DNA from 2 places in the Acidovorax sp. KPB24-07 genome. Region 1 is predicted to be linked to the other one. Evidence: predicted binding sites of a transcription regulator. Region 1 holds the regulator's gene; the other holds the start of a gene.
The links. The regulator LexA, encoded in region 1, represses DNA repair genes until DNA is damaged. The targets are predictions, from matches to a motif close to ACTGTATNNNNATACAGT.
Positions count from the first base shown of each region.

Region 2: a site for LexA is predicted at 1,569-1,586, ahead of AC27IQ_RS07605 (DNA topoisomerase IV subunit B). Genes of this name have one in related genera too.

Region 1 covers NZ_BAAJYS010000012.1:2,795-7,940, forward strand. The annotation lists partial or broken gene hrpA (ATP-dependent RNA helicase HrpA) at 1-1,872, shown strand, start outside; gene AC27IQ_RS03335 (hypothetical protein) at 2,135-2,257, opposite strand; gene lexA (transcriptional repressor LexA) at 2,868-3,542, opposite strand; gene AC27IQ_RS03345 (asparaginase) at 3,627-4,595, shown strand; gene adk (adenylate kinase) at 4,666-5,146, opposite strand, start outside.
Region 2 covers NZ_BAAJYS010000041.1:3,729-8,874, forward strand. The annotation lists gene AC27IQ_RS07605 (DNA topoisomerase IV subunit B) at 1-1,535, opposite strand, end outside; gene AC27IQ_RS07610 (MFS transporter) at 1,673-2,893, shown strand; gene AC27IQ_RS07615 (hypothetical protein) at 2,907-3,083, shown strand; gene AC27IQ_RS07620 (class I SAM-dependent methyltransferase) at 3,159-3,707, shown strand; gene dapA (4-hydroxy-tetrahydrodipicolinate synthase) at 3,743-4,636, shown strand; gene bamC (NlpB/DapX family lipoprotein) at 4,699-5,146, shown strand, end outside.

The DNA of each region.
Region 1 (5,146 bases):
TCATCTACAACAACCGGCGGGTGAACTTCGGCAAGGTGGACCCTTATGCGGCGCGCGACATCTTCATCCGCGAGGCGCTGATCGGCGGGCAGTGGGAAACCCGTCTGCCTTTTCTGGCCGCCAACCACAAGCTCATCGCCAAGGTCGAAGAGCTCGAACACAAGTCGCGCCGACAGGACGTGCTGGTGGATGACGAACTGATCTATGCCTTCTACGACCAGCAGTTGCCGGCCGACGTGTGCAGCGGGTACAGCTTCGAGGCGTGGTACCGCGAGGCGAGCGCGTCGAAGCCCGACCTGCTCAAGCTGACGCGCGAAGAACTCATGCGCCACGAGGCCGCGGGCATCACCGGCAATGCCTTCCCGCGCACGGTGCGGCTGGGCGGCGTGGATTGCGCCGCGAGCTACCTGCACGAGCCGGGCGATGCGCGCGACGGCATCACGGTCACCGTGCCGCTGTTCGTGCTCAACCAGGTGAGCGACGAGCGCTGCGAATGGCTGGTGCCCGGCATGCTGCAGCCCAAGATCCAGGCCCTGCTCAAGAGCCTGCCGCAGCGCCCCCGCAGCCGGTTCGTGCCGCTGCCCGACAGCGCTGCCCGGCTGGCCGGGCTGCTCGGCACGCCCGAACGCTTCGGCCACGGCAGCCTGGTCGAGGTGCTGCTCAAGCAGGTGCGCGATGAGACCTCGCTCGACGTCAAGCGGGCCGATTTCAAGCTCGACATGCTGAGCCCGCACCTGTTCATGAACTTCCGCGTGGTGGACGAACACGGGCGCCAGCTCGGTCATGGGCGCAACCTGGGTGCCCTCAAGGCCGAATGGGGTGCGAAGGCGCGCGGCGCCTTCCAGGCCCTGGCAGGGCTCAAGCTGGGCGGTGATGCCAAGGGTTTTGAAGAAAAACAGGCTCCAGCGCAAGAAGTACTAGGGCATTCTGCTATCAAAAATGAAGCACCTCCCGCTGCAGCGGGGGGGCCGCGGCCCTGCGGCGGTGACGGCGCCGGCCGCTGCGGCCCGGCAGGCGCCCGCCGGCCAGCGCCACACCGCATGGACCTTTGGCGAGCTGCCCGAGCTGATGGAGATCCGCAAGGGCGGCCAGACGCTGATCGGCTTTCCCGCGCTCATCGACGGTGGCGATGCCGTCACCATCGAGGTGTTCGACGAGCCCGAACTGGCCGCCGCCCGGCACCGTGCTGGCCTGCGCCGCCTGTTCGCGCTGCAGATCAAGGACGCGCTCAAGTACCTGGAAAAGAACATTCCCGACCTGCAGAAGATGGCCGTGGCCTACATGCCGCTGGGCACGCAGGAAGAACTGCGCAGCCAGATCATCGACGTGGCGCTGGACCGGGCCTTCCTGCTCGACCCGTTGCCCACCGATGAGGCCGCGTTCAAGCGCCGGGTGGACGAGGGACGCGGCCGGCTCACCCTGATCGCCAACGAGGTCGCGCGGCTCGCCGGCACGATCTTGCTGGAGTACGCCGCCGCGGCGCGCAAGATCAAGGACACCAAGAACGCACCCGAAGCCGTGCAGGACGCGCAGCAGCAGTTGCAGCGCCTCATGCCCAAGGCGTTCCTGGCTGCGGCACCGTGGGCGCAACTGGCGCACTTTGCCCGCTACCTCAAGGCGATCACGCTGCGGCTGGACAAATACCGCGCCGATCCGGCGCGCGACGCCACCAAGCTGGCCGAACTGCGCCCGCAGGAGCAGCGCTACTGGCGCCTGGTAGCCGAACGCAAGGGCGCCGTGGATGCGCGCATGCAGGAGTTGCGCTGGCTGCTGGAAGAGTTGCGGGTGAGCTTTTTCGCCCAGGAGCTGCGAACCCCGCAGCCGGTGAGCGTGAAGCGGTTGGACAAGCTCTGGGCGCAACTCAACAGTTGAGGCCGGCAGCCAGGCTGCGCGGCGCTTCGCATCGACATCGGCACGGTGGGCGGCGGGGCACGGGGACCCATGGTGGAAGACTTGCCCAACCCTGCTCGGCCCCATTCATCGCGTAGCGGCTTCCCCCGAGCACCCACCAGGCACCCACCAGGCACCCACCAGGCACCCACCAGGCACCCACCAGGCACCCACCAGGCACCCACCAGGCACCTCCGGGTGCTTCAGGGTTGCCGGGCTTTGATTGCGGCTGGGATGTGCGGCCTCAATGCGGCGCCTGCAAGGCCGCCTCGGCCCGCACGAGGCGGTCCAGTTCCGCGCACACATCGGCCATGCGGCCGGAGATCAGCACGCGCGCCGCCGCACCGGGGCCGCGGCGATCCAGCACCCGCAGCGGGCGCGCAGCAGGCCGGGGGCGGCTGCAACCTGCAAATGCCCCACTGTCATTGGCGCTGGTGCTGGGCCATGACCGTGCAGACGGGGTTACCGCCAGTGTGGGGGGACATGCTGAAAAGGGCTGGTCGGGCGGTGCCTGCCGCGGCCGAACCACCACGAAGCGCCGTGGCAGGGGCGCGAGCGCTGGAGGACACGGCAGGCCCTCTGCCGCCGCAATTTCCAAGGCGGTGCATGGCAGCGGTTCGATGGCAGCCGGCCGCGTGGCGGACGGGCCGATGGCGTCGGCATGGAGGCCCGGGGTAACGGCATGCACCGTGCCTCTGCCGCTGGCGCCGCCGCCTGGCTGGCCTGCGACGGCCCTGCGGTCTTGGCGCGGAGGGCGGCAGGCGGGCGCGCGCAGCCACCGTGCCAAAGCATTCAGCGGTTGCGAAAAGGAAGAAAAAGCGAGCAGGGCAAATCCCATGTGAAAACTCCAGCGAAGTGCGAGGGGGTTGAACACAGGCAGGATTGCCGAGGAAAAACACACTGCCGCAGGGTTGGCTGACCAGGGCTTCTTGCCCCTGGCCGCCAGACGCCCGCCACCTGCGGCGGTGTGCAGCGGGCTACATCAGCATGGTGTTGCGGATCAGGCCCACTGCGAGCCCTTCGATTTCGAAAGGCTCGCCCGGATGCACGGTGATGACGGGGTAGTCGGGGTTTTCGGGCAGCAGCTCGATGGCGGTGGCCGTGCGGCGCAGGCGCTTGACGGTGACGTCGTCGCCCAGCCGGGCCACGATGATCTGGCCGTTGCGCGCCTCGCGGGTGGATTGCACGGCGAGCAGGTCGCCGTCCATGATGCCCGCATCGCGCATGGACATGCCGCGCACCTTGAGCAGGTAATCCGGCTTGTGCTGGAACAGGCTGCCCTCCACGCTGTAGGTTTGGTCGACGTGTTCCTGCGCGAGAATGGGCGACCCTGCCGCCACCCGCCCCACCAGGGGAAGCGACAGCTGCGACAGGCCCGGAATGGGCAGGTTGAACTGGGTGCCGCGGGCGGCATTGATGGAGCGCACCGTGTCGCTGCGCAGCCGGATGCCGCGCGATGTGCCGCTGACCAGTTCGATGACGCCCTTGCGGGCCAGGGCCTGCAGGTGCTCTTCGGCCGCATTGGCGGACTTGAAGCCGAACTCGGCGGCGATTTCCGCCCGGGTGGGGGGCGCGCCGGTGCGGGAGATGGCGGTCTGGATCAGATCGAGGATCTGTTGCTGACGGGCGGTGAGCTTGGGACTGTCGAACATGAGTGACTCCGGTGCTGAACGGATAGGCAGGGAGAGGCCTGTTTTTTAATCCAGTCACTGTATTTTTAACCAGTTTTTTGGAGCGTGCAAGTGGGCACAGGAAAAATCGTGGTGCTGGGCACCGGCGGAACCATCGCGGGCAAGGCCGCCAAGGCCGGAGACAACATCGGCTATACCGCCGGGCAGGTGAGCGTGGGGCAGTTGCTGGAGGCGATTCCTGGATTGGCGCAGGCGGCCCGTGGCCGGATCGAAGCCGAGCAGATCGCGCAGATCGACAGCAAGGACATGGATTTCGCCGTATGGCGGCAACTGGCCCACCGATGCACGCAGTTGCTGGCCGATCCCGATGTGCGCGGGGTGGTGGTCACGCACGGCACCGACACGCTGGAGGAGACGGCGTGGTTCCTGGACTCGGTCCTGGACACTGCCGAACGCCCCGTGGTGCTGGCCTGCGCCATGCGGCCGGCAACGGCGATCGCGCCCGACGGTCCGCAGAATCTGCTCGATGCGGTGGCGGTAGCGGCCACGCCCGGGGCGCGCGGGGTGCTGGCGGTGGTGGCAGGCACGATCCACACCGCGCGCGACGTGCAGAAAGTGCACCCCTATCGCGTGGATGCCTTCAGCTCAGGAGACGCCGGGCCGCTGGGCTGGGTGGAGGAGGGCGCGGTTCGCCTGGCCCATGGCTGGCCGGCCCCTTCGGTTCCGCGATTGGATGCGCTTCACCACATCGCCAACACTTACCTGTGGCCGCGGGTGGAGGTGCTCATGAACCATGTCGGCGCCGACGGCCGCATCGTCGACCTGCTGGTGCTCGACGGCGTGGATGGCCTCGTGGTGGCGGCGACGGGCAACGGCACGCTGCACCATGCCCTGGCCAAGGCGCTGGAGCGCGCGCACGAGAGCGGTGTGGAAGTGCGCGTGGCCACCCGCTGCCCGCTGGGCCGGGTGCTGCCCAAGCCGGGGGACGCCTTGCCCCACTCGGAGGGGTTGAGCCCGGTGAAGGCCCGGATCAGCCTGCTGCTCGATCTGCTCGCCCGGCCTCGGCGCCCCTGAAATGGCAACGCCCCGCAGAGGGCGGGGCGTTCCAGGCACGGCCGAGGTGCCGTGCGGGTTCAGTCGGCAATCAGCCGGCCAGTGCGGCCAGCGCGCGCTGGGTGATCTCTTCCACGCTGCCCGTGCCGCTGATGGCGCGGTATTTGGGAGCGCCGGCCGGATCGGCCTTGGCCCAGCTGGAGTAGTACTCCACCAGCGGACGGGTCTGGGCGCTGTACACATCCAGGCGCTTCTTGACGGTGGCCTCCTTGTCGTCTTCGCGCTGGATGAGGTCTTCGCCGGTCACGTCGTCCTTGCCTTCCACCTTGGGCGGGTTGAACTTGACGTGGTACGTGCGACCGCTGGCCGGGTGGGAGCGGCGGCCGCTCATGCGTTCGATGATGGCATCGAAGGGCACGTCGATCTCGAGCACGTAGTCGAGCTTGACGCCCGCGGCCTTCATGGCGTCGGCCTGCGGGATGGTGCGGGGAAATCCGTCGAACAGGAAGCCGGACGTGCAGTCGGGCTGTGCGATGCGCTCTTTCACGAGATTGATGATGAGGTCGTCGCTG
Region 2 (5,146 bases), on a different contig from region 1:
GCATCGGACAGGATGCAGACCTTGCCGTAGCGCAGGCCCGAGAGGTCGGGCGAATCATTGGGTCCGTGCGGGTCCACGCCGATGGCCACGGAAATGTCGTGGATCTCGGTGTTGCCGAAGAGCCGGTCGCGGTCCACCTCCCAGGTGTTGAGCACCTTGCCGCGCAGCGGCAGGATGGCCTGGCTTTCCTTGTCGCGGCCCATCTTGGCGCTGCCGCCGGCCGAGTCGCCCTCGACCAGGAAGACCTCGTTGTGCGCCAAGTCGCGGCTCTCGCAGTCGGTGAGCTTGCCGGGCAGCACGGCCACGCCGGAGCCCTTGCGCTTTTCGACCTTCTGGCCGGCCTTCTGGCGCGTCTGCGCGGCCTTGATGGCCAGCTCGGCCAGCTTCTTGCCATAGTCGACGTGCTGGTTCAGCCACAACTCGAGCGCCGGGCGCACGAAGCCGCTCACCAGCCGCACCGCGTCGCGGGAATTCAGCCGCTCCTTGATCTGGCCCTGGAACTGCGGGTCCAACACCTTGGCCGACAGCACGTAGCTGGCGCGGGCGAAGACGTCCTCGGGCAGCAGCTTGACGCCCTTGGGCAGCAGCGAATGCAGTTCGATGAAGCTTTTGACGGCATTGAACAGGCCGTCGCGCAGGCCGCTTTCGTGCGTGCCGCCCGCGCTGGTGGGGATCAGGTTGACGTAGCTCTCGCGCACCGGGTGGCCGTCCTCGGTGAAGGCCACGCACCAGGCGGCGCCCTCGCCTTCGGCGAAGCTCTCGTGGTGCCGGTCGGCGAAGCCTTCGCCCTCGAACAGCGGGATCACCGGGTCGGCGTTCAAGGTCTGGCCGAGGTAGTCGCGCAGGCCGCCCTTGTACTGCCAGGTCTGCGTCTCGCGCGTCTTCTCGTTCACGAGGGAGACCGACACGCCGGGCATCAGCACCGCCTTGCTGCGCAGCAGGTGCGTGAGCTCGCCCATGGGCAGCGCGGTCGCCTCGAAGTACTTGCCGTCGGGCCACACGCGCACCGTGGTGCCCTGCTTGCGCTCACCGGCGGCCAGCGGTCGGGCCACCAGCGGCTCGGTCACGTCGCCGCCTTCGAACACCAGGCGGGCCACCTTGCCCTCGCGGTGGGTGCTGGCCTCCAGACGCAGGGCCAGCGCATTGGTCACCGAGACGCCCACGCCGTGCAGGCCGCCCGAGAAGCTATAGGCGCCGCCCGAGCCCTTGTCGAACTTGCCGCCCGCGTGCAGGCGGGTGAACACGAGTTCGATCACCGGGGCCTTTTCTTCGGGGTGCAGGCCGAACGGGATGCCGCGGCCGTCGTCTTCCACGCTGACCGAGCCGTCGGCGTGCAGCGTGACCTTGATCTTCTTGCCATGGCCGGCGAGCGCCTCGTCGGCCGCGTTGTCCAGCACTTCCTGGATGATGTGCAGCGGGTTGTCGGTGCGGGTGTACATGCCCGGACGCTGCTTGACGGGTTCCAGTCCCTTGAGGACGCGGATCGAGCCTTCGGAGTATTCGCTTGGCGGGGTGGAGGAGGGTTTGGCTGCCATGGGGGCGGATTGTAGTGCCGCAGGACCGGATGGGCTGGATATAAACCCAGCCCTCTTTTTACCCGCCGCCGATGCCCGCGGTGGAATGGGTCGCGAAGGCGTGCACGCGAATGCGCCGCTTTGGCTACATTTGCCGGATGCCTCAAGACCCCCAGAAATTGTCCATGGCCCAGGTATTGGCGTGTGGCGCCGCCATCGTCACGCTGTCCATGGGCATCCGCCACGGCTTCGGGCTGTGGCTGCAGCCCATCACCCAGGACATGGGCTGGACCCGCCAGTCGTTCGCGCTGGCCATCGCGGTGCAGAACCTCGCCTGGGGCTGCTTTGGCATCTTCGCGGGCATGGCGGCCGACCGGTTCGGCGCCTTCCGCGTGCTGATCGGCGGAGCCGTGCTGTATGGACTGGGCCTGGTCGGCATGGCCCTGTCGCCCACGCCGGCGCTCTTCGCCCTGACCGCGGGCGTGCTGATCGGCGCGGCGCAGGCGGGCACCACCTATGCGGTCATCTACGGCGTGCTGGGCCGGCAGATCGCCCCGGAGAGGCGTTCCTGGGCCATGGGCGTGGCGGCGGCGGCCGGCTCGTTCGGGCAGTTCCTGATGGTGCCGGTGGAGGGCCAGCTCATCGTGCGCCTGGGCTGGCAGGAGGCGCTGCTGGTGCTCTCGGCCATGGTGCTGCTGATCGTGCCGCTGGCCTTCGGCCTGCGCGAGCCGGGCTTTCGAAGCCGCACCACCACCCCGCGCTCGCAGACGGTGGGCCAGGCCATGGGCGAGGCGCTGCGCTACCCGAGCTTCCTGATGCTGACGGCGGGCTACTTCGTCTGCGGCTTCCAGGTGGTGTTCATCGGCGTGCACATGCCCAGCTACCTCAAGGACCACGGCATGTCGCCGCAGGTGGCCAGCTACGCGCTGGCGCTGATCGGTCTGTTCAACGTGTTCGGCACGTACATCGCCGGCACGCTGGGCCAGCGCAATCCCAAGCGCTACATCCTCGCCTTCATCTACTTCGCCCGGGCCGTGGCGATCAGCGTGTTCCTGCTGGTGCCGCTGTCGCCGCTGTCGGTGTACGTGTTCTCGGCGGTGATGGGCGTGCTGTGGCTGTCCACCATCCCGCCCACCAACGCCACGGTGGCGCAGATCTTCGGCGTGCAGCACCTGTCCATGCTGGGCGGGTTCGTGTTCTTCAGCCACCAGATCGGCAGCTTCCTGGGCGTCTGGCTGGGGGGCTACCTGTACGACACCACCGGCAGCTACGACCTGGTCTGGTACCTGGCCATCGGCCTGGGCGTGCTGGCCGGACTGGTGAACCTGCCGGTCAAGGAAAGCCCGATCCACCGGGCGCCGCAACCGGCCTCCGCCTGAAAAGCGCCGGAACATGCCGCCCACCCCGCACCCCTCGCCGGGCCCTGCCCGCACCGCGCGCCCAGCTCGCGCCCACCGGGCGTGGGCCTGGGGCGCCGCCGGCGCGGTGCTGCTGGCCGCCGTGTTCCTCCTGTATGCGGAGCCGGACTTCGTGGTGATGATGGCCGACCAGCTGTGGGCCTGCTTCTGACGATGGCGCCAAATCGCCTTCATGCCGGCGATTTCATTGCCTTGAATGCTATTATTTTCATAGCAAATGCCAGCCATTCACGGCCTTGAGCCGCCTTCGGAATGGGTCCGGCGCTGGGCCCATCTCCTGCCGCCCGGCGCCAGCGTGCTGGACGTGGCCTGCGGCAGCGGCCGGCACCTGCGCTGGCTCCACGGGCGCGGACATCCCGTGACCGGGGTGGACCGCAACCCCGACGCGCTGGCCCCGTTGCGGGGGCTGGGCGAAATCCTCTGCGCGGACATCGAAGCCGGGCCCTGGCCGTTGGCGGGCCGCACCTTCGGCGCCGTGGTCGTCACCCGGTACCTGTGGCGGCCGCTCCTGCCCACGCTGGTGGCCAGCGTCGCGCCCGGCGGCGTGCTGCTGTACGAAACCTTCGCCGCGGGCAACGAAACCGTCGGCCGCCCGGCCCGGCCGGACTTTCTCTTGCGGCCCGGGGAACTGCTGCAGGCCTGCGCGGGTCTGTGCACGGTGGCCTATGAAGATGGCTTCCTCGATGCACCGGAGCGATTCGTCCAGCGCATCGCCGCGGTCCGGCTGCAAGAGGGGGCCGCACCGGCACGCCACCGGCTCGCACCGCCGCTCTAGTTAGAATGCTCCTTTACCCGTTTTCCACCGCGGACATGACCCCTCCCAGCTCTCTCACCGGCAGCATCGTCGCCCTCGTCACCCCCATGCACGAGGACGGCAGCGTGGACTACCCCACCCTGCGCCAACTGATCGACTGGCACGTCGCCGAAGGCACCGACTGCATCGGCGTGGTGGGCACCACCGGCGAGTCGCCCACGGTGAGCGTCGAAGAACACTGCGAAATCATCCGCGTGGCCGTCGAGCAGGCCGCCAAGCGCGTGCCCATCATGGCCGGCTGCGGCGCCAACTCCACGGCCGAGGCCATCGAGCTGGCCCGCTTCGCCAAGAAGGTCGGTGCCGACTCGCAACTGCAGGTCGTGCCCTACTACAACAAGCCCACGCAAGAGGGCCAGTACCAGCACTTCAAGGCCATCGCCGAAGCGGTGGGCGACCTGCCCATCGTGCTGTACAACGTGCCCGGCCGCTCCGTGGCCGATATGCTGCACGACACCGTGCTGCGCCTGGCGCAGGTGCCCGGCATCATCGGCATCAAGGAAGCCACCGGCAACATCGAACGCGCGCAGTGGCTGATCCGCGACGTGCCCAAGGGCTTTGCCGTGTATTCCGGCGACGATCCGACGGCCGTGGCGCTCATGCTGTGCGGCGGCCAGGGCAACATCAGCGTGACCGCCAACGTGGCGCCACGCCTCATGCACGAACTGTGCGTGGCCGCGCTGGCAGGCGATGTGCGCCGCGCCATGGAAATCCAGTTCCAGCTCATGCCCACCCACAAGCAGCTGTTCGTCGAAGCCAACCCGATTCCGGTGAAGTGGGCCATGCACCGCCTGGGCCGGTGCGGCGGCGCGATGCGCCTGCCCATGACCCCGCTGAGCCAAGGCAACGAAGCCGTGGTGGAAGCCGCCCTCCGCGCCAGCGGCCTGCTGTAAATCCATCAAAGCCTGCCGCCTTGCCTGCCCCGCTCTCCCCAGACACCAAAGAGGATTTCCGCGTGAACGCTATCAACCGCCTGGGCCTGCTGGGCCTTGCCATGGCCCTGTCCGCCTGCTCCGTCCTGGAGAGCGACAAGATCGACTACAAGAGCGCCACCAAGGGCGCGACGCTCGAAGTGCCGCCGGACCTGAACCAGATCTCGCGCGACTCGCGCTACGCCGTGCCGGGTGGCGTGGTGTCGGCGGCCGCCTTCGAGGCCGGCCAGTCGCAAAAGCCCGTGGGCGCCGTGAACGCAGCCACGCGCAACATCGGCGACGTGCGCATCGAGCGCGACGGCAACCAGCGCTGGCTGGTCGTGAGCCGCCCCGCTGACGTCCTGTGGGACCCGGTGCGCGACTTCTGGACCGAGAACGGCTTCGTGCTGGCGCAGGACCAGGCCAACCTCGGCATCATGGAAACCGATTGGGCCGAGAACCGCGCCAAGCTGCCGCAGGACATCATCCGCT